DNA from 4 places in the Rhodococcus baikonurensis genome. Region 2 is predicted to be linked to each of the others. Evidence: riboswitches for the same ligand, from Rfam matches in the RefSeq annotation. Region 2 holds a riboswitch; each other region holds the start of a gene.
The links. A riboswitch is a leader RNA that binds a small molecule or an ion and turns the genes downstream of it on or off. The one in region 2 is predicted to bind S-adenosylmethionine.
Positions count from the first base shown of each region.

Region 1: it holds a riboswitch for S-adenosylmethionine, as region 2 does, so the genes downstream of both, ABWI03_RS14690 (bifunctional o-acetylhomoserine/o-acetylserine sulfhydrylase) here and ABWI03_RS00195 (LLM class flavin-dependent oxidoreductase) in region 2, are expected to answer to the same signal.
Region 3: it holds a riboswitch for S-adenosylmethionine, as region 2 does, so the genes downstream of both, ABWI03_RS26150 (aminotransferase class V-fold PLP-dependent enzyme) here and ABWI03_RS00195 (LLM class flavin-dependent oxidoreductase) in region 2, are expected to answer to the same signal.
Region 4: it holds a riboswitch for S-adenosylmethionine, as region 2 does, so the genes downstream of both, ABWI03_RS23220 (LLM class flavin-dependent oxidoreductase) here and ABWI03_RS00195 (LLM class flavin-dependent oxidoreductase) in region 2, are expected to answer to the same signal.

Region 1 is NZ_JBEUOQ010000005.1:279,609-286,992, forward strand. Features, by position in the region: gene ABWI03_RS14680 (MFS transporter) at 1-417, opposite strand, end outside; gene ABWI03_RS14685 (NADP-dependent isocitrate dehydrogenase) at 548-1,771, opposite strand; SAM riboswitch class IV at 2,077-2,217, shown strand; gene ABWI03_RS14690 (bifunctional o-acetylhomoserine/o-acetylserine sulfhydrylase) at 2,361-3,686, shown strand; gene metX (homoserine O-acetyltransferase MetX) at 3,683-4,819, shown strand; gene ABWI03_RS14700 (DEAD/DEAH box helicase) at 4,938-6,767, shown strand; gene ABWI03_RS14705 (hypothetical protein) at 6,767-7,342, shown strand; gene ABWI03_RS14710 (DUF3017 domain-containing protein) at 7,348-7,384, opposite strand, start outside.
Region 2 is NZ_JBEUOQ010000001.1:41,977-49,360, reverse strand. Features, by position in the region: gene ABWI03_RS00230 (MFS transporter) at 1-1,141, opposite strand, end outside; gene ABWI03_RS00225 (MarR family winged helix-turn-helix transcriptional regulator) at 1,138-1,647, opposite strand; gene ABWI03_RS00220 (TetR family transcriptional regulator) at 2,052-2,705, shown strand; tRNA gene ABWI03_RS00215 (tRNA-Glu) at 2,818-2,890, shown strand; tRNA gene ABWI03_RS00210 (tRNA-Asp) at 3,026-3,099, shown strand; tRNA gene ABWI03_RS00205 (tRNA-Phe) at 3,170-3,243, shown strand; gene ABWI03_RS00200 (ABC transporter substrate-binding protein) at 3,522-5,117, shown strand; SAM riboswitch class I at 5,302-5,397, shown strand; gene ABWI03_RS00195 (LLM class flavin-dependent oxidoreductase) at 5,402-6,481, shown strand; gene ABWI03_RS00190 (NtaA/DmoA family FMN-dependent monooxygenase) at 6,511-7,384, shown strand, end outside.
Region 3 is NZ_JBEUOQ010000014.1:23,405-30,788, reverse strand. Features, by position in the region: gene ABWI03_RS26160 (PaaX family transcriptional regulator C-terminal domain-containing protein) at 1-231, shown strand, start outside; gene ABWI03_RS26155 (LLM class oxidoreductase) at 210-824, opposite strand; gene ABWI03_RS26150 (aminotransferase class V-fold PLP-dependent enzyme) at 1,035-2,360, opposite strand; SAM riboswitch class IV at 2,414-2,528, opposite strand; gene ABWI03_RS26145 (PucR family transcriptional regulator) at 2,589-4,124, opposite strand; gene ABWI03_RS26140 (DUF917 domain-containing protein) at 4,121-5,179, opposite strand; gene ABWI03_RS26135 (S-methyl thiohydantoin desulfurase family protein) at 5,186-6,325, opposite strand; gene ABWI03_RS26130 (hydantoinase/oxoprolinase N-terminal domain-containing protein) at 6,322-7,384, opposite strand, start outside.
Region 4 is NZ_JBEUOQ010000011.1:5,103-12,486, reverse strand. Features, by position in the region: gene ABWI03_RS23225 (NtaA/DmoA family FMN-dependent monooxygenase) at 1-417, opposite strand, end outside; gene ABWI03_RS23220 (LLM class flavin-dependent oxidoreductase) at 438-1,784, opposite strand; SAM riboswitch class IV at 1,767-1,880, opposite strand; gene ABWI03_RS23215 (phosphodiesterase) at 1,959-2,864, opposite strand; gene ABWI03_RS23210 (dicarboxylate/amino acid:cation symporter) at 3,204-4,577, shown strand; gene ABWI03_RS23205 (excalibur calcium-binding domain-containing protein) at 4,750-5,112, shown strand; gene ABWI03_RS23200 (alpha/beta hydrolase) at 5,164-6,282, opposite strand; gene ABWI03_RS23195 (DEAD/DEAH box helicase) at 6,394-7,384, shown strand, end outside.

The DNA.
Region 1 (7,384 bases), on a different contig from region 2:
GGCCAGGTGAGCTGCGACCAGTGCGGCGACTCCGAAGTAGGCGCCGTGCGGCAATCCGGCGACGAAGCGAGCCATCATCAGCGTCGTGTAGGAGGGCGCGAAAACCGAAGCGGCATTGCCGACGGTGAAAGCGACCATGAGTGCGATCAACAGCGTGCGGCGCGGTACTCGTGCGGTGAGTGCGGCGATCAGCGGAGCGCCGACGACAACGCCGAGCGCGTATGCGGAGATCACGTGGCCCGCGACGGGTTCCGAGACGCCGAGCCCGGATGCCATTTCCGGGAGCAATCCCATGGCGACGAACTCGGTGGTGCCGATACCGAAACCGCCGAGGGCGAGAGCGAGCATCGCCGGACCTCTGGTGGAACGAACCCCGGGAGTCGAGGTGTCAGAACGGGAGAGGGTAGACGAAGTCACTGATCAATTGTGGTCTCACATCTGGTTGAACTTCCAAGTGAGAGCGGGTGAGTTCACTCACGTGAGACCACGAACACAAATGGGACGCCCGGTTTCCCGGACGTCCCATCTGAAAGGTGAAGCGGTGAATCTACTTCGCGGCCATGGCCTTCTGCAGGTTCACGTCGAGTGCGCCGAGGAACTCCTCGGTGGTCAGGTAGCCCTGATCGCCGCCGACCAGCATCGAGAGGTCCTTGGTCATCTGGCCGCTTTCGACGGTCTTGATGACAACGTCTTCGAGCGCCTGCGCGAAGCCGATGACCTCAGGGGTGCTGTCGAGCTTGCCACGATGCTCGAGCCCGCGGGTCCACGCGAAGATGGACGCGATCGGGTTGGTCGAGGTGGGCTTGCCCTGCTGGTGCTGACGGTAGTGACGCGTCACGGTGCCGTGAGCAGCCTCTGCCTCACAGGTCTTTCCGTCCGGTGTCAGCAGAACCGACGTCATGAGGCCGAGCGAGCCGAAGCCCTGGGCCACGGTGTCGGACTGGACGTCGCCGTCGTAGTTCTTGCATGCCCAGACGTAGCCGCCCTCCCACTTGAGTGCGGAAGCGACCATGTCGTCGATGAGGCGGTGCTCGTAGGTCAGACCTGCGGCATCGAACTCAGCCTTGAACTCGGTCTCGTAGACGTGCTGGAAGATGTCCTTGAAGGCACCGTCGTACGCCTTGAGAATGGTGTTCTTGGTGGACAGGTACACCGGGTAGTTCTGCTGCAGTCCGTAGGTGAGCGACGCGCGAGCGAAGTCACGGATGGACGTGGTGAAGTTGTACTGCCCCTGGACGACGCCGCCCTCTTCGGGGAAGTTGACCAGTTCGTGCTCGATCGGTGCGCTGCCGTCCTCAGGCGTGTAGGTGATCATCACCTTGCCGGGGCCGGGGACCTTGAAGTCTGTGGCGCGGTACTGGTCGCCGAATGCGTGACGGCCGATGATGATCGGCTTGGTCCAGCCCGGAACGAGTCGCGGAACGTTGGAGATGATGATCGGTGCGCGGAAGATCGTGCCGCCGAGAATGTTGCGGATCGTTCCGTTCGGGGAACGCCACATCTTCTTGAGACCGAATTCCTCGACACGTGCCTCGTCCGGCGTGATCGTGGCGCATTTGACGCCGACGCCGTGCTTCTGGATCGCGTGCGCTGCGTCGATGGTGACCTGGTCGTCGGTCTCGTCGCGGTACTCGATACCGAGGTCGTAGTACTCGAGGTTCACATCGAGATACGGATGGATCAACTTGTCTTTGATGAACTGCCAGATAATGCGCGTCATCTCATCGCCGTCGAGTTCGACGACGGTGCCCTCAACCTTGATTTTGGACATGGGTGCTTCGCGTCCTCCTAGGAAGTTTCCCTGGTTACACGGTTGCGGTCACACTTTGTGAGTGGGTCCGCGAACGGTTCGATTATCAAACCTAGACGGTGTGGACTGATCTCGGGAGATGAGTCCCAAACAAGACAAGCGTACTGCTAACCCGTGAGGCTGCAACCGGCAGGTCCACCCACCGGTCTCTACTCGCGAGTAACTTTTGCCTGCTAGTGGGCTGCGTCGCTCTGTCTCGCGTGCGGTCGCGGCTCACATTTCGCCCCGTGTCAGGACTGCGCTCACTTCCCGGTAGAATCCGACTTGGTCATGAGTGCCAGCGTCAAGCCCCGGCTCGCTGGACGGCAACCCTCCAACCGCGGTGGGGTGCCCCGGGTGATGACCAGGTTTCCCGACGTGGATCTGCTCACGCAGTTCCACCGCAATTCGGGTGACAAGCGCGGGTCCGACAGGGACGGACCCCAGACCGGGCCGAGCCCCACGGAGGTAACTCAGTATGTGTCGCACTTGTAGATAGACCCCAGCACGGGGCGGCGATCCTTCGCCCCCGTCCGACATCTATCCGTCAGACCACTGGAGTGAACAAATCATGACCGACAACACAGCCGACGCCGCAGCAACTTCTGATCCGACCGCCAACTGGTCGTTCGAGACAAAGCAGGTGCACGCCGGGCAAACAGCGGACACCGCCACCAATGCGCGCGCTCTGCCGATCTACCAGACCACCAGCTACGTCTTCGACAGCACCGATCACGCTGCGGCACTGTTCGGCCTCGCCGAGCCGGGCAACATCTACACGCGGATCATGAATCCCACACAGGACGCCGTCGAGCAGCGCATCGCCGCCCTCGAAGGCGGAGTCGCCGCACTCCTGCTGTCCTCGGGTCAGGCTGCCGAGACCATCGCGATCCTCAACATTGCCGAGGCCGGCGACCACATCGTCTCCAGCCCGTACCTGTACGGCGGCACGTACAACCTCCTGCATTACACGCTTCGCAAGCTGGGCATCGAAGTCACGTTCGTCGAGGATCCCGACGATCTCGAGCAATGGCGCGACGCCATTCGCCCGAACACGAAGGCCTTCTACGGCGAGACGATCGCCAATCCCAAGAACCACATCCTCGATCTCCCAGGAATCTCGTCGTTGGCCCACGAGAACGGTCTCCCGTTGATCGTGGACAACACCGTTGCGACGCCGTACCTGCTCCGCCCACTCGAGCACGGCGCCGACATCGTCGTTCACTCCGCCACCAAATACCTTGGCGGACACGGCACAGCAATCGCCGGCGTCATCGTCGACGGTGGCACCTTCGACTGGACGCAGGGTCGCCACACGAACTTCACGACGCCTGATCCCAGCTACCACGGCGTCACCTTCGCAGACCTCGGCGCGCCGGCATTTGCACTCAAGGCGCGCGTCCAGCTGCTGCGTGATCTCGGCTCCGCCGTGGCGCCCTTCAACGCGTTCCTCATCGCGCAGGGCATCGAAACCTTGAGCCTGCGCATCGAGCGTCACGTGTCCAATGCACAAAAGGTCGCCGAATTCCTCGACGGCCACGGCGAGGTGGCCTCCGTTTCCTACGCGGGACTCCCGTCCTCACCATGGTTCGAACGCGGAAAGCAGCTGACGCCCAAGGGAACCGGCGCCATCGTCACCTTCGAACTGCCCGGCGGTATCGATGCGGGCAAGACGTTCGTCAACGCCCTGACGCTGCACAGCCACGTCGCCAACATCGGTGACGTTCGCTCACTCGTCATCCACCCTGCCTCGACGACGCATTCGCAGCTCACCCCCGAAGAGCAGCTAGCCTCCGGTGTCACACCCGGGCTCGTCCGCCTCGCGGTCGGAATCGAAGGAATCGACGACATCCTCGCCGATCTCACCGTCGGCCTGGCTGCGGTGGCAAACTCGTGACCGTGAACGAATTGGAGCCCAGGATCGACCTCCTCCCCCCGCCCGACGGCCAGGTGGGGTTCGTCGACATCGGTGCCTTGGAACTCGAGAGCGGCGCGGTACTCCCATCGGTTTCGCTCGCCGTTCAGCGGTGGGGTGAGCTGTCCCCGAACCGCGACAACGTCGTACTCGTCGAGCACGCACTGACCGGAGACTCACACGTCACCGGACCGATCTCCGCAAATCAGCCCTCCCCCGGCTGGTGGAACGGAATGGTCGGCGCCGGCGAACCGATCGACACGGGCGAATGGTGCGTCATCGCAACCAATGTCCTCGGTGGTTGTCGCGGCACGACCGGTCCCAGTTCGCTGGCCGACGACGGCAAGCCGTGGGGCAGCAGGTTCCCGGAGATTTCCATCCGGGATCAGATCGCAGCGGAGAAGAAGCTCGTCGATCTTCTCGGGATCGACCAGTTGGCCTCGGTAGTCGGCGGATCCATGGGCGGCATGCGCACGCTCGAATGGGCAGTAACCTACCCGGACAGCATTCGCTCCGCGTTGGTGCTCGCAACCGGTTCACGGGCCACTGCGGATCAGATCGGCACCCAGACGACGCAGATCGCTGCCATCGTGTCCGACCCGGACTGGCAGGGCGGTGACTACCACGGAACGGGGCGGGTACCTCGCGCCGGACTCGGCATCGCCCGTCGCATCGCGCACCTGACGTACCGCACCGAGTCCGAACTGGACGCGCGCTTCGAGAACTCTGCTCAGAACGACGAAAACCCTTGGAACGGTGGACGATACGCCGTCCAGAGCTACCTGGAACATCAGGCAGACAAGCTCGTCGACCGCTTCGACCCGAGCACGTACGTCCTCCTGACCGAGGCCATGAACCGGCACGACATCGGTCGTGGACGCGGCGGCGTTGCGGCGGCGTTGGCATCGATCACAGCGCCGGTCGTCGTGGGCGGCGTGGACTCGGATCGGCTGTATCCCCTTCGTTTGCAGGAGGAGATCGCCGACGGCATTTCCACGTGCTCCGGCCTCGAGATCCTCAAGTCCAAGGACGGCCACGACGGCTTCCTGACGGAGGCGGACGCTGTCGCCGGACTGCTGCGCCGAACGATGGAGTTCGCACGCACGGCCCGCTGATCCGGCACAGAGCCACATTTTCAGGATCCGTCAATGTCGGGAAAACCACAGCTGATCTGCAGGTTTTCCCGACATTTTCATTGGCGTACCCGAGCTGGCGCGGCTAGCATCGGCGAACGTGAATCAGCCATGCTCGACGCGCCTGCAGGCTACGTACATTCCCGAGCACATGTCGTTCGCGTTCTGGGGTGATGCAGACCCGGAAGCGCGACTGGCGGAGCTGGGGATGCCGACCGGGTCGCCGGGCATCTGCCGCCTCGCGATCCCGGTCGACGAGTCGATCGCAGCAACCGACGTCGAAGCGCAACTGCTCGACCTCGCCACCGCGATCGACGCCCTGCACACCCTCGATGCACGTCGCGACGACCTCGGACCGTCGTTGCTCGCATGGAAGCGCGTCGTCGACACCGGCGCACATGACATTCCGACCGCAGCGCATGCCGCGATCGAGCGCGACGACACGAAAATCAGAAGCGCCCGGTCCACGGTGCGATTATTCACGCAAGCGCGCGTGGCAATCGAGAGTCTTCGCCGAGCACAGATTCAGGCGACATTGCGCCCGTATCAAGTGCACGGAGTTGCCTGGTTGACTGCGCTGTCGGGTTCGGGCGGTGGAATTCTCGCCGACGAGATGGGTTTGGGCAAGACACTGCAAGCGATTTCGATGATCGCGATCCGCGCGGACGACGGTCCGCATCTGGTCGTGTGTCCCACCTCGGTGATAGGAAACTGGCGCCGCGAGATCGAGCGATTCGCTCCGCATCTGCCACTGCACGTTCATCACGGAACCGCTCGCGCACTTCCCACTCGTATCCCCGCCGGCACCACGGTTCTGACCAGCTACAGCGTCTTGCGTTCCGACACAGCCCAATTGGCCCCGATCCAGTGGAGTTCGGCGACCTTCGACGAGGCGCAACAGATCAAGAACCCCGCTTCCCTCGCTGCGAAAGCAGCAATGCAGTTGTCGGCCGACGTCAAGGTGGCGATGACGGGCACGCCGGTGGAGAACCGCCTCGAAGAATTGTGGTCGCTCTTTCGCGTCGCCAATCCCGAAGTCCTCGGAACTCGCGCACGTTTTCGCCAACGGTTTGCCGTACCGATCGAATCCGGTCGATCCGCCACCGCGGCGACCAGGCTTGCCGCGGTCATCGATCCTTTCATTCTGCGCAGAACCAAAGACACAGTGGCCAAGGATCTTCCGCCCAAGCAATTCTCCACCGTCTCGTGCACTCTGACGTCGGAACAAGCGCGCATCTATCGGTCTGCTGTAGTAGATGCTTTCGACACCGGTTTGGGTACGGGAATTGCCCGGCGCGGCAACATCCTTGCGCTTCTGACCACCCTCAAGCAGGTATGCAATCACCCGGCGCAGGTCACCGGCGATACGGACGACCTCTACGGAAGATCCGGAAAGCTCGACCGCGCAACGGAAATGATCGCCGAGATCGTCGATGACGGCGATCGCGCGCTGATATTCACGCAGTACCGGACGATGGGCGAGATGCTCTCGCGGCATCTGGGATCCGAGTTGGGAATCGGCGCAATCCCCTTCCTCCATGGCGGCCTGAACACCGACAAGCGAGACGGGATGGTCGACGCCTTCCAGAACGACGCGGATTCCCCGCCGGTTCTGATTCTGAGCCTGCGAGCCGCAGGCTTCGGCCTCAACCTCACGCGTGCGAGTCACGTCGTGCACTACGACCGGTGGTGGAATCCGGCCGTCGAAGATCAGGCAACCGACCGGGCACACCGCATCGGCCAGAAGCGCACCGTCAACGTCCACACCTTGGTGACCGGCGGAACCGTGGAGGATCACATCGCAGCGATGCACGAGTCCAAACGAGCTGTGGCCGACGCTGTTTCCGGGAACGTCGAGGCCGCCCTGGCCGATCTCCCCGACACCGAACTGCGTGAACTTCTCGAACTGGACGGCGCGGTGATCATCTGATGGCCAACGAATTCGGCGTCACCGCTTGGGGTCGAGCGTGGCTGCGGACGGTGGAGCGGACGGCGGCATCAGGTCCGAACCCGTCCCTGCCGACAGCCCGTACCCTGGCACGCAACGGTTCCGTGGAGTTCACCGTCGTCTCATCGGGGACCGTCGTAGCCGAGGTGAGCACCAAAGCAAAAACTTCGTCGGTGACGATTGGTGTCCCGCTCTGGACCACATCCGAGATCGCTGCAGTGAAGAACCTTCTCCGCTCGGCGGGAAAGGCCAACAGATCCGTCTCCACCGGCGAACTGCCGGACAGCATCGTCACCGAACTGCAGGCTCGAAATATCGCAGTCGCCGTTGATCTTTCGGAGTGCACTGCCAACTGCGACTGCTCAGGTCGACGCTCGCCGTGCGTTCACCATCTCGCCGCGATCTACGCCCTCGCCGGGCGAATCGACGAGGAACCTGCACTCGCGGTGACGCTGCGAAGTGCGCCGGTCAAGGCTGGAAAGAAGTCGACATCCACACATCCGCCGGAGTGGATCCCTCTGAGTGATATCGACATTCGCTCGTTTTACGGGGACTGATCTTCTCAGTCGGTGCCGAGCGGATCGATGGTCAGGGCGAGC
Region 2 (7,384 bases):
TGGGAATGCCCAGGATCGCCGCTATCAGCAGGAGCGCCACCAGCGGCGTCGAACTCGATTCGACGAAGGCGATCAGAATCCCGCCGACAGCCAACGCGGCTGTGCCGATCAGCAGGGTGACCCGTGCGCCGAATTTCCCGTACACCCTCGACGCGGACATGGTCGCGAAGATCCCGATCGCAGCGACGGGGAGCATGAAGAGCCCCGCGCTGATCGGCGACATTCCGCGGGCTACCTGTAGCCACTGGGGGAGTCCGAAGAATATGCAGTAGAACGCTGTGTAGGTCAGCAGAGTCCGGCCGAGTGTCATGCTCAGTGCACGGTTTCGCGCGACGGCACGGACGTCGATGAATGCCGAGGCCGTTCGACGTTCCCACCAGACGAAGAGGAACGCGAAGAATGCCGTCGATGGCAGGAGGTACCACTTCGCATGCTCGGCGAGGGAGAGGAGAAAGAGCATCGTCGACGTCGTCAGGGCCAGAAACAGGCCGATACCGAGTGGATCGAGAGACTTGAACAACGCAGCGGCACCGGCGCGGTCGGGCAGAGCTGAGTCGCTCGGAGCGGCGAAGAAGACCCATACGGCGGTGACGACGACGAGCGGGAGGTTCACCCACATGATCGACTGCCAACCGAGTGTGCCGACCAACAATCCGCCGAGGGTCGGGCCCAGCGCGACGACCGACTGAGCGCAAATGGTGAGTGTTGCTATCGCTGAACGGGTTTGAGTCCGGTGGCGATCGGCGTATTCACGGATGACGGTCATCGCATTCGGATACTGTGTCGCCGTGCCGATTCCGAGCAGGATTCGTGCCGCGATGAGCCAACCCAGCGACGGAGCGAGCGAGCCGAGGATCGATCCGGAAGCGATCAGTCCCAACCCTGCGAGATAGACGCGTTTGGCGCCGAGAATCGATCCGAGTCGCCCGGCCGCAGGGGCCGTGACCGCGGTCGCGATGTAGAGGGCCGAGATCACCCAGGCCGTACCGGAACTCGAACCGAAGTAGGTGGCGATCGGGACGATTGCCACCGCAATCATCGACGAGTTCAGTGCTTGAAGAACAGTTCCCGAGCCGAGAGCAAGACTCAGTTTCAGTGGAACTGAAGTGTGGGGCGTCGGCGTTTCGACGACGGCGGTCACGGGTTCATCAGTGACTCCTCTGATGTCGATGTCGATGTCGATGTCGATGCTGATGCCGGGGAAGCATCCTGGCCGAGTCTGCGCAGGATGCGGCCGGCGATCAGCAGCAGATCGCGCTCGGCTTCGGTGCACTCGGTATCGATCACCTCGGCCAGCCACTCAGTGCGTTTCTTTCGGTCTTCGTGCAGGGTCGAGATCCCGAGTTCGGTCATCGTGACCAGGACCGCGCGCCCATCCGACGGATCCGAACTGCGTGTGACCATCCCCTGCTCTTCGAGTGCGGCCACGGTCTTGGCGATCGATTGCGGTGTGACGCGCTCGAATTTGGCCAACTCTTTTGCGGTCAACGGACCTTGTCGGTCGAGGTGGCCGAGGGCCTGGATTTGGCTCGGGGTGAGTTTGTGGTCGTTGCGTTTGGTGCGCAGCCGCCGAACGAAGGCGCCCAGATCGTCCCAAAGTACGTCGATGTCGTCTCGTGCCTTACTGCGAGCCCCACGTTCGTCCATTTAGACAGTCTAACTGTGTTGTTTCAGTGTTTCCAGTCCGATTTTCGCGAAAGAACGGGAATAAATGATTGCTTTGGTTGTTTAAAACTCTGGGACTGCCGTGCGTCGGCAGGCGGACTGATTCCGTCCACGGGTCGGATTGCCGAAGCCTCCGACAGTAGAAAGCTCGGATGCGCACCCCCTGCGGCGCACCCGAGCGGCCAAAACCATACCACTTGGTGTCTTTTGGGCATAAAGTCGGTTGTTGTCCCCCGAACAGGGGATTGCGACTAGTACTTTTGGCGGGTATAGCTCTAGTCCTTACGTAGGGTGTGTTGGAGGGGATATTGTGAAGTTTCGGGGGATGACAGGCGCCGATCACGGCGATTCTGCGTACCAACTCTGCGAGAGGCACAACACCGTCAATGGCACGTCAACAAGAGCGTGCGCGGCGTACCCGCGCCGCCCTGGTCGAAGCGGCTGCAGTCGAATTCGCCAAGCGCGGCTATGCAGCTGCGTCGGTGAACACGATCCTCGAGGGCTCCCGCGCCACCAAAGGCGCCATGTATTTTCATTTCCAGTCCAAGGAGGAGTTGGCGCGAGCAGTTCTGACCTCGGCTATCGAAACCTTCACTGGAATCACTGATCGTTGGGCCAAGAGAACAGACCTCGATCCATTCGTCGCCTTGCACGGGCTCGTGCTCGACATTGCCGAGGTCTTCCGTACCGAGGTGATCGTGCAGGCGGAATTCCGGCTGATCATCGAGCCGGAGTTCTACAAGGATGTGCAATCGGGCGGCGGCCAGGTCTGGGGAAAGACCGCCTACGAGTTGGCATTGCGCGCCAAGGACGACGGTTTGCTCCGCGAAGACGTCGACCCGGAGAAATTCACGCGTGTCCTGGCAGCGAGCCTTGCCGGCCAGCGGTACATGGCGGACCTGATTGCCTCGAGTGGCGATCTGGGCGTGTGGTTCGAGGAGTCCCTCGAAGTGGTGCTCGAAGCGATGGCCACGCCGGAGTGGTTGGAGAAGTTCCATCGTGACGGGTGGCCGCAAGTGGAGTTCCCCGACGCGGAATAGTCCACTTTTTCGGCCATGACCAGGCGATTTGTGATTTCCGAATGCCGTGCCATAAGCTATCCAAGCTCCCAACGGAACGCCGTTGGGGTACTAGTTCGGAGAGATCCGGCGGGCCCCCTTCGTCTAGCGGCCTAGGACGCCGCCCTTTCAAGGCGGTAGCGCGGGTTCGAATCCCGTAGGGGGTACGTTTTGCGAAAGCGAAACGATGCAGTATGGTTTGACCCGCACGACACGCTTTGAGATGCACAAATGCCAGGCCAGGACAGTGGTTTGGGAGCGGCTCGAAGATGTAGTACGGTTTCACAGCAAGGAAAAAGCAAGGCCCTGTGGCGCAGTTGGTTAGCGCGCCGCCCTGTCACGGCGGAGGTCGCGGGTTCGAGTCCCGTCAGGGTCGCAAAGCGTTGTTCTCAGTCTCTTGATTGAGAACAACGCAATGCGATAGGCATTCGGTTCGGGTGCCGTCCGGCCAGGTAGCTCAGTTGGTACGAGCGTCCGCCTGAAAAGCGGAAGGTCGCCGGTTCGATCCCGGCCCTGGCCACAACAATTCTTCTGAACAAGCTCCAACGTCGATGTTCTTCGAACATGAGGTTGGAGCTTTTTCGTGTTCCGATGCCAATCGCCATCTTCATTTCGGCGCGACCATCTGGGCAAGTACGCGCCCATCCCTTCGTGAATGTTTCCGGTCACCGGGAACGTGCTGTGCGTCACTCCGCCGTGAACTTCACTATTAGCCGGTTGCGGCCGATCCCTGGTCGCGTCTACTGGAAGTGAGGTGGAATACCTGTGTCGCACTCGAGATCTTGGCGTATCGGGAAAGTGAGCCGTGCCGCCGTCGCGGTGCTCGGTGCCGGCGTCTTGTTGGTGGGCTGCGCGAGTAGCAACGACGACAGCGGAACCGACACACCGACTGCGTCGGGTGACGTCGTGACCGGCATGGTCAACGAGCAACCAGATCCGGGGAGTGCAGTCGCCGGCGGGACCATGACGTACGGCGTGCAGGTACTCGTTCCCTCACTCGACCCGACCAAGACTGCCGCCCGCGGCGGTTCCGGTGGAGAGGCGTTCGCAGCTGTCTACGACGTCTTGATGAGCTACGACACTGCCAGCGGAGAATTCGAGCCCAAGCTTGCCGAATCGCTCGCGACCGCTGACGACGGAGCCACCTGGACTCTGAAACTTCGCGACGGTGTGAAGTTCAGCGACGGCACCACCCTGGACGCCAACGCGGTGATCGCGAGTATCGATCGGTACAACGCAGGCAAGGGCAACGGCGCCGAGCTCTGGCTGGCTTCAGTGGAATCGGCGCAGGCAAGCGATCCGACGACGGTCGTGTTCAAGCTGAAGACGCCGTGGATGCGCTTCCCGTCGATGCTCGCTCTCGGTCACGGGATGATCGTCGCCCCGAGTTCGCAGCAAGGCGACAAGTTCACCGCTGTCGGAGCCGGGCCCTTCACCGAAGATCTCTTCACTCCGAGCGTCGAGCGAGTTTTCAAGGCCAACCCGTCCTACTACGGCGGGGCTCCGAAGCTGGACAAGTTGCGAATGGTCGCCCTCAACGGTCCGCAGGCCAATCTCGAATCGTTGAACAGCGGTCAGCTCGATGTCGCGTACATTCGTGGCCTCACGTCGGCGATCAATTCCGCCAAGTCCGCTGGTTACCCCGGCTACATCGACGTGCTCAATGCCGGTAGTGCCGAGATCGTCAACAACCGTGAAGGCCGACCGGGCTCGGATGTTCGCGTCCGCCAGGCTATCGGCTACGCGCTCGACACCACGTTGATCGATCAGCGCGTGGAAAATGGTGAGGGACTGCCGGGCTCGGAGTTGTTCGGTCCGACGTCCCAATGGCATGTTGACACACCAGGTATCGCCTACGACCCCGAGAAGGCGAAGGAACTACTGAATCAGGCAAAGGCCGACGGGTACGACGGCACTCTCGACTACACCGTCCTGAGTGAGCCCAAGGATCATGCGATCGGTCTCGCCGTGCAGTCACTGTTGCAGGCCGTCGGGTTCGATGTGAACTTGATCTTGGCCAACAATGCCGGCGACATCGTGCAGAACGTCTACGTCAAGCACGATTTCGACCTCGCGCACGCGGGCATCGGAATGTACGAGTCGATTCTCGATCTCGGATTGTTCTCCACGACCAACAGCACCTCGATGGCGAACACTGCTGGATACGCGAACCCCGCGATGGACCAGCTGATCGCAGATCTTCAACAGGCCAAGGACAACTCGTCGACCCTGGCGGTCATCGGCAAGATCCAGACACTGTGGAACGAGACGGTTCCGTCCGCACCGATCGGCGGACTGACATCGTTCTGGGCCTGGCAGAAGAACGTTCACGGTGTCGTTCCCACAGCTACCGGAATCATGCTGTTCGACCAGGCCTGGCTGGGCGCGAAGTAGATCAACTGCTGCCCTCCAGGCGAGCCCCGTCCGACGCGAGTCGGGCGGGGCTCGTTCTCTTTCGACGTCCAGCATCAACGATGCAACCCTTTCGATCAGTGTGATTCAATTGAAATAGGTTGTAGGTCAATAGGATTCGTCAAGCGTGATTTGACTTGTCCAGTGTGGCCCGCATAGATTGCATCCACCATCCAGAGTGGCTGAGAGACCTGGCTCGATGATGCCGCAGCAACCCGCTACCTAACCGCAGTGTGGGTGCTACCGCCAGGACCGATGGAGGACACATGACTGTATTTGCCGTGGGTATCGAACTGGACGGCGAGGGCACTCACCCCGCCGCCTGGCGCCGAAGTTCGCACCGCCCGGATCAGCTGCTCACGGGTAAGACCGTGCGCGATCGCGTCGCGGCTGCCGAGAATGCGGGCTTCACCTTCGCGACGTTCGACGATTCCATCCTTCCGCCGAGTGGCGACGTCGTCGGCCGGATCGACGCCGTCTCGCGGGCGTCGTACGTGGCGGCGACGACCAGCACGATCGGGTTGGTCCCCGTCGTCGGGACCACGTACGCCGAACCATTCCACACGTCTTCGCAATTGGCGACGCTCGACTACTCCTCCCGTGGGCGCGGTGGCTGGCTGGCTGTTCCGGTCGAAGACGAAGCTGCGGCGAAGGCGTGGGGGAGAGCTCCGGTGACAACGGAGTCGGCGCGTCAGCAGGAGCAGCGGGATTCGGTCACGGTCGTGACCGATCTCTGGGATTCGTGGGAGGACGACGCCGTCGTCCGTGACTATCTCAGCGGACGGTTCCTCGAGCGCGATCGTCTGCATTACGTCAATTTCGAGGGTGACACGTTCTCGGTGAAGGGGCCCGCAATCGTTCCGCGACCGCCGCAAGGTCAGTTGGTGGTGTTCGGACGCTACGGAGAAATCGATCCACGCCAGGCGGATGTCGTTCTCGTTTCCGGTGATTCGGTGGAGGCTGTTACACAGTCGGCCGCCAAGGCGCGCGATGAGGGCGCGTCATTGGTGGTCGTCGAGGTCGATGTGGCATTCGATACGCCCAATCTGTCTGCGGCGCAGCGGTTGATCGAGCTGAACTCGCACGGGAAAGCCGTCGACAGTGGACGACTGCTCCTCGCTGCAGATCCAGGGGAGGCGGCCGTAGTTCTGAGGGAGTTGGCTGGGCACCTCGACGGGGTTCATGTCCACGCTCTCGTGATCGACGAGGACCTTCCGGTGCTGGCCAAATTCGTTCTTCCGGCGCTGTCCAAGGCCGGGCTGACGCGACGCCCGGTTCCGGGATCGACCCTGAGGGGCAACCTCGGTCTGCAGCGGCCCGCAAATCGATTTGCCCACTCCTCCTGACTTGACTTCGCGCTAAGGATATTTCGGCCATGACTGCATCACGCTCCGCCGTACCTCGACCCGACGCTCACGTTCACTTCGGCGTCTTCTTCCAAGGGGTCAACCACACCACCATCTGGTCCGATTCCGCCAGTGGTTCCCAGATCGACTTCGAGACGTTTCGGCGGTTGGTACTCACCGCCGAGCGAGGCCTGTTCGACGCCTTCTTCCTCGGTGAGGGCCTTCGCCTCCGCGAACAGAACGGCAAGATTCTCGACCTCGATATCGCCGGCCGCCCCGACGCCATCGCGCAGTTGGCCGCACTCGCCGGTATCACCGACAAGATCGGGTTGGTCGCGACGCAGAACACCACGTACAACGAACCGGCCGACCTCGCGCGTCGACTCTCCGGCCTCGATCTGCTTTCCGGTGGACGGGCTGGCTGGAACGCGGTGACCACCGACAACGCGTGGACTGGAGAGAACTTCCGTCGTGGTGGCTTCCTCGATCACGCCCTACGCTACGAGCGTGCCGGGCAGTTCATCGAAACCGCGCGGGCACTGTGGGATTCGTGGGCCGACGACGCGATCTCGGACTCTCGCACGTCCGAGCACTGGTCGAGTCCGGGAGCCGTCGGCGACGTACGCAAGCAGACTTCGCAGTTCGACATCTCCGTGACGCCGACCCTTCCCCGAAGCCGCCAGGGGCATCCGGTCATCTTCCAAGCGGGCGATTCGCCGAGTGGACGCGATTTCGCGGCGACACATGCAGATGTCATATTCTCCCGACACGGGACGCATTTCGACGGCGCTCTCGACTTCGCGGAGGACATTCGGGCTCGGTTGCGCAGAGCCGGACGACCGGAGGACGACGTCAAGATCTTGCCCAGCACACAGATCGTGTTGGCGGAGAACGAGTCCGAGG
Region 3 (7,384 bases), on a different contig from region 2:
GATGCTGTCACGATGACCATCGAACTCGCGGCGGAATTCACGCGAGCCATGGAGCCGGACCCTCTGCTGCCGCCGGAACTGCTGCCCACCAACTGGATCGGCACGCGGGCGCGCTTCGTCACGGCACAGTGCTGGGCGCTTCTGGCACAGGTGGACGGTGCAGACGAATTACCGTCGCTGTTCCACCTGTACGCAGATGCGATCGGTGATCAGGACGCGAGCGTGCGCTGACGGGGCGGCAGTCCGAAACGACCGAGCACTTCGTCGACTGCGGTGGACGGTGTGACAAGTCCGCGATCCTGGAGCCACGGAATGGTGCTGTCCACCAGATGTTCGAGTGTGCGGGGCAAGGCGAGGGGGAGCAGCGTAACGCCGTCGGCGACCTCGGCAGCTCGGATATCGGCGATCAAACTGCCGAGCCCGGAGGGTGTTCCGACGTAGTGAAGCGAAACCGGGACCCGCGGAGCAGTCAACGCACTGTCCAACTGTGCAAGCTCTTTTCGGGCGGAGCGAGCTTCCGGTGCGATCAGAATCTCGAGATCGACCAACACTGCGACGCTGTCGGGATCGCGGCCTTCTTCGGCGACAACAGCACGGATCCGTGCGCGTTCGAGCTGCGCCTCACGCAGATCCGCAGCGCGAATCCGAACCACATTGGTAGGGAATGAAGCCAAATCGAGAGCCCTGTCGCTCTCGGTGAGGTCAACCCAGTAGTCGCCGCCGATGATCGGCAGGTTTCCTGGTGCGCCCTCAGCGGCCGGATGGTGACCGGATCCGGTCAACTCGACCGCCACGTGCAGAGAATGCGAAGCGAGTGAAGACATGTGCGACCTCCGAAAATCAGAAAAGTGTGGGATGAGCGAGACGAATCGTCAGCTCGAACACATTCCTGACGAGGTACGGCACAGATCGACATGACGACGGCACCACTGACCGAGAGTGATGCTCACTCTCGAAGGGGTGGCGGGAAAATCCGCTGGTGCCATGGCTGCCATGCTAGTTGTCCATTCGAGTTTTCGGGGACCGAGCTCAGCTCAGACGCACTCGGCTGCGCCGGCGTTGTCGTCGGCAGCTCCGAGGAAGGGGCGGGTCTCGGGCACGGGGTTCCACGCTCCGGCCGTCTTCGCGTACTTCCAATCACGCTGATTCGAAACCAGGATGTTCACGGCGTCGACCAAGCGCGTCACGTCGTCCGAACTGCTACCGAGCCCGAGGCTGGCGCGGACGGCGCCGCCGGAGAGACCGAGGCGCGCGAGAACCGGGTGTGCGCAGAAGCGACCGTCGCGAACTCCGATGCCGTGTTCTGCGGACAGGAATGCGGCGATCTCGCCGGCTTCGAATCCGTCGACGGTGAAGGTGACGATTCCGACGGCGTCCGGTGCGTCGTTCCACAGTCGCACCAACGAGACTCCCTCGATGGCGGATAATCCGTAGGTGAGCTGTGCGGTGAGTGCCTTCTCATGCTCGGCGATGACGTCGAAGTCCAGGGCGTGCAGGGTTTCGCATGCGGTCGCGATTGCTGCCGCACCGAGCACGTTGGGGGAACCGGCCTCATGACGTGCAGGCGCGCAAGCCCATTCGGTGGACTCGACGGTCACCTCACGCACGGCGCCTCCGCCGGCGAGGTACGGCTGAGCTTCGTCGAGCCAGTCACGGCGTCCGACCAGTACGCCGGCGCCGAACGGCGCGTAGAGCTTGTGGCCCGAGAACGCCGCGTAGTCGACGCCGCATTCCTGCAGGTCGATGCGACGGTGGGGAGCCAACTGAGCAGCGTCGACGAGAATACGTGCGCCGCAACGGTGCGCGATGTCGGCCAAGCGTGCAATCGGCAGGATCTCGCCGGTCACGTTGGAGGCGCCGGTGATTGCGAGCAGCGCAGCAGGCTTGGTGCACAGTTCACCGATCAGCCGCTCGATCGTCTCTTCGATGGTGTCTGCAGCGGTGACGATACGAGCGTCGTTCCACGGCAACAGGTTTGCGTGATGCTCGACGTCGAGGACAACGGTGCTGCCGGGGACGCACTGGGCCAGCAAGTTCAGCGAATCAGTGGTGTTCCGCGTGAAGACGACGACCTGATCGTCGGCACAGTTCACGAAACGGGCAACGGATTCACGAGCGTTCTCGTAGGTGAGCGTGGAGATCCGGGACGCGTAGCCGGCACCGCGGTGAACACTGGCGTACGTCGGCAACAACTCGGCGATACGGTCGGTGACCTGGGCCAATGCCGGCGCGCTCGCGGCGTAGTCGAAGTTGGCGTAGGAGCATTCGCCGCCCTGAACCAGCGGAACCTGCAGGTCGGCACCCGAAACCTTGGCGATCGGAGCGGTGCAGCAGGTGTCGGCACTCAATACAGCAGTCATCGAAGACAATCCTCACGTTCAAGGACTCGTTCGTCGGGAGATGGCCCCGGAAGAGTCCGCGCTTGCCGCATTCGTTTTCGAACGCAGCCGGGTCGTCACCCGGAGCACCCCACCGCGGAGGAGGGTTGCCGACCAGCAAGCCGGGGCTGAACACTGGTACTCGTGACCTGGCAACGAGGATGGCAGGAACCTCCCGTGCTTGTCAAGACGAAGCTGGGAAGACCGTCGTCACGGCGCGATCGTCCGACAGGCGAGGTGGAGCGCAAGCCTGGTTTCCGGATCGGCCAGATCCACCGAGAGAAGTCGCTGAATTCGATCGATACGACTCGATACGGTGTTGCGGTGCAAGCCCATTCGAGTGGCGGTATGAGCCAGAGACGATTCTTCGTCGAGGTACGTCGAGAGCGTCTCCAGCAACTCCCCACTCGCATCTCGTAGCGGCGCGAGCAGTGCCGCGGCCGCGGGCTGAAACGTGTCGGTTCGCGTCCACGCCAGTAGCAACTGCGCCAACCCCAGCCGGTCCACGTGCAGGAATCGGCCCGTTTGCGACCGGGAACCGGCGAGCCGAGAGGCATCCCCCGCCTCCGACAGAGACGCTCCGATTCCGGCTGGCCCATCGTGCGCGCGTCCCACTCCCACCCATGTCTCCATGGTGGGCCCCAATCGGGCTTGACCTGCACGAATACTCTCGGCAATCCTGGTGATCGCCTCCGGACGCGGCTCACCTGGCAGAGTCGTCCACGCCGCCCAGCCGTCAGCCTGTTCGACGACAGTGGCGTCGATCCCCTCGGCGGCGAGGGCGTCTGCAACTTCACTGCGCCTGGCGACCAGGTCGACCTCACCCACCGCCAGGACTTTGATGCCGATGTGCCATCCGTCCAGCACCCAACCCGCGTCGAGTGCGCGCCGGAGCAGTCCGGGTGTGGCGTCTGCGGACGTGTCGATCAGTTCACCGAGCAACGCGCTGCGCCGGCGCGCTTCACGCTCGTCGACCATGCGTGCAACGGCCAGGCGGTGCCCGACAGCCAACGAGGCAACGTCGAGAACCACTGAGAGAGAGGCCTCTTCGACGCTCTGTCGCACCGGAAGCAGTACAGCCAGCCAGGGCTCTCTGGCCGCGCCGGACATCACCGGGCACGCGATCAGGACCCCACCGGAGTCCAACTCGACGGTGGTCGGTGCCCCACGACCCGACAAAGTACCCGCGCCTGCTCGATCAGCCTCTGACAAGAGCTCAGCGCCCGTCAGCGGACGTCCGGACGAGTCCAGGAGAATGAACGAACGCTGAAAGGTGTTCAGTAACACCGACAGAAGATTCTCGACGCTTCCGCCGGCTCGTTGGCCCGCGTGTGTCGCCCGCAGTACTGCGTCAGCCATCACCGCACGCGAATTCGAGAGAAGATCACGAAGATCCACGCTGAACTGCCAAGGGTCGGAGACCCCGAGCACCACCAGCCCGAGCCGATCCGCGAGCAACGAGAGACTCACATCCCCGGCCGCAGTGCTGTGAACAGCGACTACCTGGCACCCGGTCGCTGCCGTGCGTCGAAGGAGCGCATCGAATCTCCACTCCCCCACATCGATTCGATCGAGAATCACCAGAACCGATCCCGAACCCGCCGCACCCGACACTGCCTCCGCCGACTGTGCCGATTCGCCGGTGAGTGCCCCCACTGTCGTGACGACGGGGTCGCCCTCGCCCGCGAGTCGATACAACCCGACAAAGACCGGGTTGTTCAGCAACGCCGAAACACTCGCGCTCATCGCGCCTCCATCAGCACCGCGTCATGGTCGATTCCGAACGCCCGCGGGCCGACAACCTTCAATCTGCCCACCTCGTCCGCCCACCACGGTGGGCCGGGCAGGACCAAGACAGCTACATCCTGACCCTGGTGCACGGATTCACACGAGACGAAGGCACCGGTCCGGACGTCGAGCAGCGTCACGATGTCCGGGCATGTTGCGATCATCTCGCCATCCAACGCGACGGTCAGGAATTCACTCTCGAATTCGACTCGCATCACCGCAGAATCGTGTTCGAGAATCACGTTGCCTCGACGATCGTCTGCGCCCGGGCGGCTACGACGCACCGCACGCACTCGGCCTGTCCCCAGCACCCGCGCTCCGGCGCTTCCGGCGATCTCCTGCCAACTGCCGAGGGCACCGATATGCTGCCCCAGTTCGTGCGCTCGGGAGAGAGTTCCCGGAATACAGGCCTCCCGCACGGTCCGCGCATCGATCGACGCGATCGCCAGAGCGCCCCAACCGCTGGTTCGCCCGATCAGAGAGCGCACTGCTACCTCGGCGCCCAGCACATCCACTCCGTCAATAACGGTGATCAGGCCGCCTGGCTGGGCGAGGGTGACCGGGCACAATTCCAATCCGGCTGCGGCGAGAGAGAAGTGATCGAGCCGCGGCATCGCCCGACCGAGCAGGTCCGCGTCGACGACGGGAACTCCCAACGCCAGCGCCGCCGCAATGCCGGAAAGAGCGTTGAGTCCACCGCCTTCGAACGTCATCACTGCGGTCGGACGCTTCCCGGTCCACCGAGTCAAAGCTGCTGCAGTATCGGAAAACTCACGCCCGGATGGCAATTGCTCCTCCAAAGCCAGAGCCGATCCGACGATTCCCAGCGGCATGACCAGTGCCCCGTCGGGCAACTTCTCCGGCGCGACGACCTCTACCGAAGTGGACGCAATGAGTGGACGAAGCATCTCCACGAACAGGCGTGGATCGCCGCCCCCGCCGCAGCCCAAGACCACCGCCCCCGCTGCGATCGCGTCGAGGTCGGCCTCCCGGACCGCGTGCAGGCTGCTCACGGCTCGTTATTCTGCCAGCACGGGTTGCTCGAGCGTCTCCACCGGCCGGAACGGCCGATCGAGTCCGAAACTCGCCGGACCGAAGACCGCCAGTGCCTCGGGTGTTCTCATGATGGGTGGAGTCGCGATCCCGATGACCGCGACGCGCTGCCCGTACCGCAAGCCCTCGGTGGTGATGGGTTCGGCAGTGTCGGCCTCGACGATGCAGATCAAGTCAGGCACGATGGCCACCAGCACTCCGGATTGCAGTACCCCAGAATGCAGTACTCCGGAATGCAGGGCGATCAGATTCTCGTTCTGGAACTGGACTTCCAGCTCTTCGTCTCCGACGCCGGCGATCCGCACCGAACCCCGAGCGAACCCCTCATCGGTTCGCCGGTCGACATCGATCACCTTGCCGTGAAAGAGAACTCGCCCGTATCCGTAGAGCGTGTCGGACAGACTGTCCACCAGCGCCTGGACGGGGTCCACCCGCTGCTCACGCGAAGCCCTGATGGACCGACCGATGGTCAGGGCCAATGACAGAGTTCGTGGGATAGCCGTGCGCTTCACATCTGCACCCGTCATCGAGTACTGAGCGATGTGCGCCATCCCACCGAACCTCGACGTCACCCCGCGGGCGAGACCTTCCAATCTGCTGTTGTCGCTGCCGGTCTCGAAGATCGCCACCTCGTCGTGCTCGTTCGCCATGGCGAGCGGGCTGGCCGAAATCCCGTACACCGAAAAGGTTTCCATTTCGAGCTGAGGAAATGCCCGTCCCATCCCGTCGGCATCGACAACCGGAAGTCCGCGCCGTGCGGCCACCAGCAACGGGATCATCGAATTGATTCCCCCGCACTCCATCGGCATCGTCGCATCCGCGGTTCGCCCCGAGTGCCGCTCCAATGTGATCAGTGCCAGCTCGGGTTCCGTTCCGCGTGGCATTTTCTCGACCACAACGGTCGGTGCACCCATCTGCGCGACAGGGATCACCCACGCGTCGTCGTCGAGTTCCTCCGGATCCAGAATCGTGATCTCACCGGCTTCACCGAGCGCCTGCGCGACCAGCATCTTGCCGACAAACGGATCTCCACCGCCGCCGGTGCCCAACAGAGCTGCGCCCCTGGCGAGGTCGTCGAGGTCTGCCGTTCGTAGTGTCCAACTCATCGTGAGCCCTCCTGACCGGTGGAGACCAGACCACTGTGCAGTGCCAGGTCACCGACTGCCTTCACTCGAATACGTGTTGCGTTGCCCGGCAGGTACGGAATCGGGACCTCGTCGAACTCCACGATCTGCACGGACTCGGGTCGTGCGCCTGCGGCCACCGCCCGATCGATCGCCTCTTGACGGGCGTCGTCGGCAAGAACGTGACGGTGACCGTCCCGCACCGCTTCGACACGATCGACTTCACCACTGACCTGCGCGATGGCGGCGCCGATCGCGTTGGCGACGTCGAAACGCTCAGGGCGAATCACCGTGCCCAGGCCGGGAAGTTCACGCTCCAGCAATACCGATCCGCCCCCGACCGCCACTACCGGTAGCGGATCCGACGTGGTTCGCATCTGCTCCACGGCGTCGGCGACTCTCCGCGAGATCCGTTCGAGCGCCGTCGACACCAGGCCGCGGTCGAGGTGCGCCACCGCATGGCGATCACCGACGTCGGCCAAACCTGCCGCGACGGCGATGTCGGTGGCCGTCAACGTGTCTCCGCCGAAGACGAGTGCCCGTGAACCCAATTCATATCCCACCGATCCGGGCCCCACTGTGAGTCCGTCTGCATCCACCAACGAACCACCGCCGATGCCGATCGAGAACACATCCGGCATACGGAAATTGGTCCGCACCCCGGCCACGGTCACCTCGGTGGTTGCTTCTCGCGGAAAACCGTTGGTCAGTACACCGACGTCCGTGGTGGTTCCGCCGATGTCGATCACCGCACAGCTCGCCAGACCGGACAGCACAGCGGCACCGCGCATGGAGTTGGTCGGTCCCGACGCGAAAGTTGCTACCGGATAACGCCTTGCGTACTCGATGTCCATCAAGGTGCCGTCGTTCTGGCTCAGATACAGCGGTGCGACGATGCCGTGCTCGACCAATGAACGGGCGAGTCCGTCGACGATGTGATCGGCGAGCTCGCGCAGAGCAGCATTGATGATGGTCGCGTTCTCACGTTGAAGCAGACCCACTCGACCGATCTCGTGCGAGAGCGAAATTGCGACGTCCGGT
Region 4 (7,384 bases), on a different contig from region 2:
GTTCTGGCCGGTGAATGCGTCGAACGAGGTGACGACGTTCCAGGCGGCGCGGCCACCGGACAACTGGTCGAGCGTCGCGAATTGGCGGGCCAGTTCGTACGGCTCGTTGAACGTGGCGTTGATGGTGCCGGCCAAGCCGAGGTGTTCGGTTACTGCCGCCAACGATGCAAGGACTGTGAAGGTGTCCGGCCTACCGATGATGTCCTGATCGAATATCTGTCCCGCACGTTCACGAAGGGCGAGACCTTCGGCGAGGAAGAAGAAGTCGAACTTCCCACGCTCGGCGGTTCGAGCAGTGTGTTCGAAGGAATCGAACTCGATCTGGCTGCCCGCCTGCGGATCCCACCATGCAGTGTGATGGTTGACGCCGCCGAGGTAGGCGCCGAGGATGACCTGCTTACGCTTCTGAGAACTCATGAAAATGTATTCCTCGTCTGTCAGGCGGCCGGAGTACCGGCGGCGTAGCGGTTGGGAACGTCGATGGGTAGACCAAGTAGTCCGCGAAGATTCGTCTGCGGATACTCGGTACGGAATGCGCTGCGCCGCTGCAATTCAGGCACCAGCTCACCTGCGATCGCGTCGAGGTCGTCCACGAGGACGCCCGGCCGCAACCGGAAGCCGCCGATTCCCAACTGCTGCCACCGGAGCAGGAGATCCGCCAACTCAGCAGCGGATCCGGTGAAGGTCAGTGCGTCCGAACGGTATTCGGCGCCGGCCTGCGCGTCGAGGCGAGCGAGTCGTTCCTTCCCTGTTTCTTCGGTCGTATCGAAGAAGACGACGATGTCGGTGAAGACCCGAAGCGCTTCGCCGGTGCGCTGCACGTGTTCTTCGGCGGCTCGCACTTCACCCAGGATTGCCGTGACCTGCTCGTCGTCGAACGGCGTCACGAACACCAGGTCGGCCGTCCGCGCCGCCAGCTCGTATGCGACCCGCTGATGAGCCAATGCGGTGACGACGGGATGGCCCTGCGGCGGGCGCGGTGTAACCGACGGTCCACGAACCGAGAGGTACTTTCCTTCGAAGTCGATGTAGTGCAGCTTGTCCCGGTCGAGGAATCGACGCTGTTCGACATCGCGGATCTCGGCGTCGTCCTCCCAACTGTCCCAGAGTCTCCGGACGACGTCAGCTGCCTCCGCAGCTTCGTCGAACAGGTCGCGCACGAAGTCCGGGAGGACGCCGGAAACGATCGACTGACGGTCGGCATCGGTGAGGGCCGGGATGTCGCGACGCCCGAACTGTGCTGCCTCGGGTTCCGACACCGACACCTTCACCTGCCACCCGGCGCGACCACGCGAGGTGTAATCCAGCGTGGCAACGGCTTTGGACACGTGGAACGGCTCGGTGTGAATGGTGGTGATGGTCGGGATCAAGCCGATGTTGCTCGTGATCGGTGCCAGGCGGGCGGCCACGAGATGCGCATCGAGCCGAGCACGTACCCGATCAACCGCGTCGTCGACGGGTTCGAGTGGGTTGGCCGGCACCGAGAGACTGTCCTCGATGGTGACGAAATCGAGCAGACCGCGCTCGGCGGTCGTCACCACGTCGGTCCAATACGACGCGCTGAACAGTTCACTCGGGCGCGAGTGTGGCTCTCGCCAGGCTGCAGGGTGCCAACCGGCACCGTCCAGCGCTACGGCGAGATGCAACGGAGCAAGATGAGAGGAGGGGGTGGAGGTCATCGGCGCATACTCCTGTTCGAGAACTACTCGGGAGCGCACAGTGCCGACCGCAGAAACCGTCAGCACCTGGCTGACGGTTCTCGTGGCGACTGCCGCTTGCGACACGCACCGCGCGTGTCGCCAGGTGTGATTCCGGGGCACCCCATCGGCATGAAGGGTTGCCGTCCAGCTAGCCGGTCCTTGTTGCTGGAGCTCTGCACCTACCTCGACGGTAGTGAGTACGCGACCGCCCGGCAATCGCCCAGAACTGCGCGGGGGTGCCGGAAACCGCCTGCCACCTCAGACGATCGAGCGGCCTGCCTTTTCGCTCTCGCGGATTCGAATACCGGCAGCGCCGAGCCTGCGGGCACCCTCGGCCGCGTCGACGGGCTCACCGACCGTCACGTGCGCACCGAGTGGAACGACCGAATGAACGATTGTCTCGTCGTACACGTGCACCAGGTTGCACCCCTGAGCCCCGTCACGACCACGCTGCCCACCGACTTCCACGTTCAAGTCCTGGGTGTAACACGTCGACGACGCCACGGATACCGGAATGCCGGCAAACGTCGCCGTCGTCGAATAGTGCAGGTGCCCGGCAAGAATCGCTCGGACGTCGCTGCCACGCAATACGTCTGACAACCGGGACTGATCGCGCAACTCCACCAGAACGGCGAGATCCTGAATGCACGGAACCGGCGGATGATGCAGCGCCAGAATTGTTCCGTCGGGCGCCGACACCGCCAATTCTGCTCGTAGCCAATCCAATTGACGATCCGTGATCTCACCGTAGTGATGACCGGGAACCGACGAATCCAGGGTGATCACCCGCAGTCCGTCAAGGTCGTAGACGTTGTCGACGGGATGATCGGTGGCGTCCTCGCCCAACAGCAACGATCTGAACGTAGGGCGGTCGTCGTGATTGCCCATCGCCCAGACGACCTGCGCATCGATCTCGGCCGCCACAGGTTCCACGATGGCTTTCAATTCCGCGTATGCGTCGGGGTGCCCCTGGTCGGTCAGGTCGCCGGTGAATATCAGTGCGTCCGGGCGTGCGCCCGAGGCCACGATCCCGCTGAGCACTTCGCGCAATCTCGTCGACGCATCCACGGCGTCGTACAACTCCCCCTGAGCCACCAGATGCGTGTCACTGAGGTGCACCAGGAAATGCTTCGGACGCGGGTACTCGGCATTCCGAACGCTCATCGGTCTCTCGCTTCCGCTTGCCGACGCGTAGGCGCCGGTGCGGCACCTACTGATCGTCGAGACTAGTCAACCGACCAACAGTGACTGATCGGGGCACGCCCGACGAACACGAAGCGAACTCCCGCGACCACCCTCGGGATCGAGTAGTTGAAGCTGCGAGTAGTGTGTGGACAGTGTTGTTCCTGACCAGTCGGCGTTACGTCGACCTTCGCCTGCAGGCGAGCGCAATGTGTCCGCGCTCGCTCTGACCTGACGCGTACCAGGAAACATTTCTTCGAATCTGCCCGGCCTCTGGTGCCGCGCTGCGTTTCGCTCCCATGATTTTCGAAAGGCATAGTCATGCCCAGCTCCACCTCCACCGGCGTGCCGGAAAAGTCCACGTCCCGTTTTCCGTCCTGGGCGACGGCATTCGGACCGCAGATCGTCGCGGGTCTCGTACTCGGTGTCATCATCGGTCTCGTCGCCCGGGCAATGCCTGACGCAGCCGACGGCAACGTCAACTGGTTGGTCGGCACCGTACAGACCATCGGTTCTAGTTACGTCAAGCTGCTCACCGTTGCGGTGATCCCGCTGGTGTTCACCGCCATCGTCAGCTCGATCGCCAACCTCCGCCAGGTCGCCAATGCAGCTCGCCTGGCCGTGCAGACCTTGCTCTGGTTCGCCATCACCGCTTTCATCGCCGTGATCATCGGCATCATCGTCGGCCTGATCACCGATCCCGGTTCGCGGACCGACGTCGCCGCCGACGCTGCGAAGGAACCCAAGAGTTCGGGTTCGTGGTGGGCGTTCATCACCGGACTGGTTCCGAACAACTTCCTGGGGCTGGGCGCAAAGACTTCCGTCGCAGAGGGAGTAGCAACCACATCCCTGAGCTTCAACGTCCTGCAGCTGCTCGTCATCGCCGGCGCAATCGGTATCGCGGCGCTGAAGATCGGCCCCAAGGCTGCTCCGTTCCTCGAGTTCAACGCGTCACTGCTCGCGATCGTCCAGAAGGTCCTGTGGTGGATCATTCGCCTTGCCCCGATCGGTACGGCCGCACTGATCGCCAACGCTGTCGCCACCTACGGCTGGGATGCAATCGGCTCGCTGGGCGTATTCACCGCCGCCATCTACATCGGTCTGGCCATCGTCTTCTTCGTGGTCTACCCCATCCTGATTGCCGCGCACGGCCTCTCGGTCCGAAGCTTCTTCTCCGGTGTCTGGCCTGCAACTCAACTCGGCTTCGTCTCGCGCTCGTCGATCGGCACTCTGCCGCTGACCGAACGCGTCACCGAACGCAACCTCGGTGTTCCGCGTGAGTACGCCTCGTTCGCCGTTCCGCTCGGTGCCACCACCAAGATGGACGGTTGCGCTGCAATCTATCCCGCGATCGCGGCAATCTTCGTCGCCGGCTTCTACGACGTCCCGCTGACTTTCACCGACTACCTGCTGATCGTCGTCGTCTCGGTCATCGGCTCGGCAGCAACGGCCGGAACCACCGGTGCGACAGTCATGCTCACACTCACGCTCTCCACCCTGGGTCTTCCCCTTGCCGGCGTCGGACTGCTCCTCGCAGTCGAACCGATCGTCGACATGGGCCGTACCGCAGTCAACGTCACCGGCCAGGCTCTGGTTCCGGTCATCGTCGCAATGCGTGAGGGCATCCTCGACAAGGAGCGCTTCGACGCTCCCCGCAACGGTGATCCCTTCGCCGAGGAACTTGTCGACGCGTAACCCTCGCTGACAACAGCAGCGTCCCCGCACCTGAGCAATACGGTGCGGGGACGTTGCTTTTCACCCCGGATTTCACCCTTGCCGAAATAAACCATTTGGTCGTTATGACCAGTATGCTCAGCCGGCACAGCCCTCAGAAGTGGAAGGGCTGCCCAGTTGAACACGAGGTCACATGAAGCTCCGCCGTCTGGCATTCAGCGTCGCCGGTTGCGCCGCAATCACTCTGGTTGCCGCACCCGCCGCACAGGCATCCACGGTTTTCGATTTCCTACCGATCGAGATCGCACGCATGATTCCGACTGGCTCTGCGGACGCAGTCCAGCCGTTCCTTCCCCCTGTCTTCGCACCGCAGGCGCCGCCGGCGCCGCCTGCACCGCAAGCGCCCCAGAATCAGCCGGCGCCGCAGAACACTCCGGCGCGGTACTACCAGAACTGCACAGCCGTTCGTAACGCCGGCGCCGCTCCGTTGTACCGGGGCCAGAACGGATACGCCCCGCATCTCGACCGGGACAACGACGGCATCGCCTGCGAGTGATCCAACGCTCGGGTTGTGGGCACCCACAACCCGAGCACTGTTGCCGAACCGTCAGACGCCCAACGCCCGGGACAAGGTCGGCCACGCCTTGGGTAGTCGTTCACGCCAATATGCCCACGCATGTGTGCCGTTCGGCTCGTAATCCACCTGCGCCGGAATCTTCAGTTCCTGCAACCGCGCGTCGAACATCTTGGTACAGGCGTGCGCAGCAACCTCGATGCCGCCGCCGATCACCAGACGCTCGAGTAGTTCCGGAGTCTGCAGAGTCTCGTCGGATCCGGGACGACCATTCGCCGTCGACACGTAGATTTCCTTGCCACGCAGCTTCTCTGCGTTGATCAACGAATCGTGTGCCTCCCACTCGGGGCCTCCTGGCACACCCCAGATGTTGGCCGGATCTCCGCTTCGCGAAGAAATCGTGGCCTGGACGGCAGTTCGGCCGAGCGGATCCATCGTGGAGTAGCAGCCACTGAAAACCGCGACGCCACGATACATGTCCGGAAAGCGTTGGGCGAGCATCATTGCACCCATTGCACCCATGGAATTGCCGGCAATCGCGTTGATGCCGTTGGTCTTCAACCGTGCGTCAATCAGCGGTGGCAACTCTTCGGTGATGAAGGTTTCCCACTTGTGCAGTCCCAGCCGCGGATCCGGATTCTCCCAGTCCGAGTACAGGCTCGCGATTCCACCGTTGAGCATCACGACGTTGACGTTCTTGTCGGCGAAGAACGCCGGAGCGCCGCCGATCGTCATCCATCCGCTGCTCTTCTCACCGGCGTCGACACCCTCGAGCATGTACAGCGCCGGGCGCGGAACCGAATTGTCAGCGGGTAGCAAAATCTCGACGCCGACCTCGCGTCGAAGTGCAGGCGACGCCACCGTCAGCCTGACCGCCTGCGGTGCGGTCACCTTCTCACCGACGATGGCCGGGACGACGATGTCGTCGCGCAGGTCCGGTTTGGGGCCCGGATCCTCCTGAAGTGGTCCCGGGATCGTCGACCCCGAACTCACGCTGCCCTCGACGCTGCCCAGACTTCCCGAGCTTCCCGCGCTCCCGGAACTCGGCGCTGCCGTCGACAGTCCGCCCAACTGCAAAGAAAGTGCACAAACGGCCACACACACCGCACCTGTGCGCGCAGATCGGATCCACGCACGCCGCTCAGTCCTCATGAAACTCCCAAACCGTCAAAGATGTTTTCCGTGAACATACCGTGCAGTTCGGACTTTCTTGGACAAATGACCACGAAGAGATCTGTCGGTCACCGCTACTAGGCTGGCCCCGTGCAACCGGATTCAGTCAGGGCCCTCGACCTCGACCGAATTCGCGCTGTCGTGGGCACAACCACCTACGAACGCGGTCTTGCCTACCTGCGGCAGAATGCAGTCGAATCCATCGGATGGAACGACACCGCTGATACCTTGACCGGCGCTGTGTCGGGAACTGCACGAGAGCCGTACACCTGCACGATTTCGGTAACCCGCAGCGCGACTGGTACCGCAACTTTCGCACGCGGCCTCTGCACGTGTCCCGTGCGGATGAACTGTAAACACGTGGCTGCGTTGGTACTCGCAGCAGTGGCCGAGGCGAACACGACGCCACAACAACACGGGTGGGACGGCGCGCTCGAGCAGTTGCTCCGACCCGACCCCGACCTCGGTGCCACTCGCGGACTCGGCATTCAATTCAGCACCCGAACCAAGGGCACATCGACACGGCTCCTCGTCAAACCAGTGCAACCAGGAGCGAGAGGGTGGATCTCCGGCGGACTCGCCTGGAACAAACTCGGAAGCACCTTTCAGTTCCCTGCGGATCACCTCCGGGTTCTACGCGACATACATCTCCTGCACAGCGCCGGCAATTACTACCGCAATCAGAATGCCGCGGAAATCGATCTTGCCGGGTTCACGAGCCCGCAACTCTGGTCGCTGCTTCGTGAGGCGATCAGCCTGGGTGTTTCACTCGTTCACTCGAAGGCCTGCCTCGGCAACGTCTCCCTACTCGACGATGCCAACATCTGCCTCGACGTCCACGGAGCAGAAGACGACAACCTCCGTCTCACGCCCCGAATTCAGGCCGGTGGGCACATCGTCACTCATTCCGACTGGGGACTCGTCGGCACGCCGGCACATGGCGTCTTCACGCTCGACGACGCCAACGCGATCACGCTCGCACCACTACACACGCCGGTAACCCACCAACTGAGGCAGTTGATCGACTCCGGAAAGTCAGTCGACATACCCGCCGAGCATCGGGATGCGTTCACGTCACGGT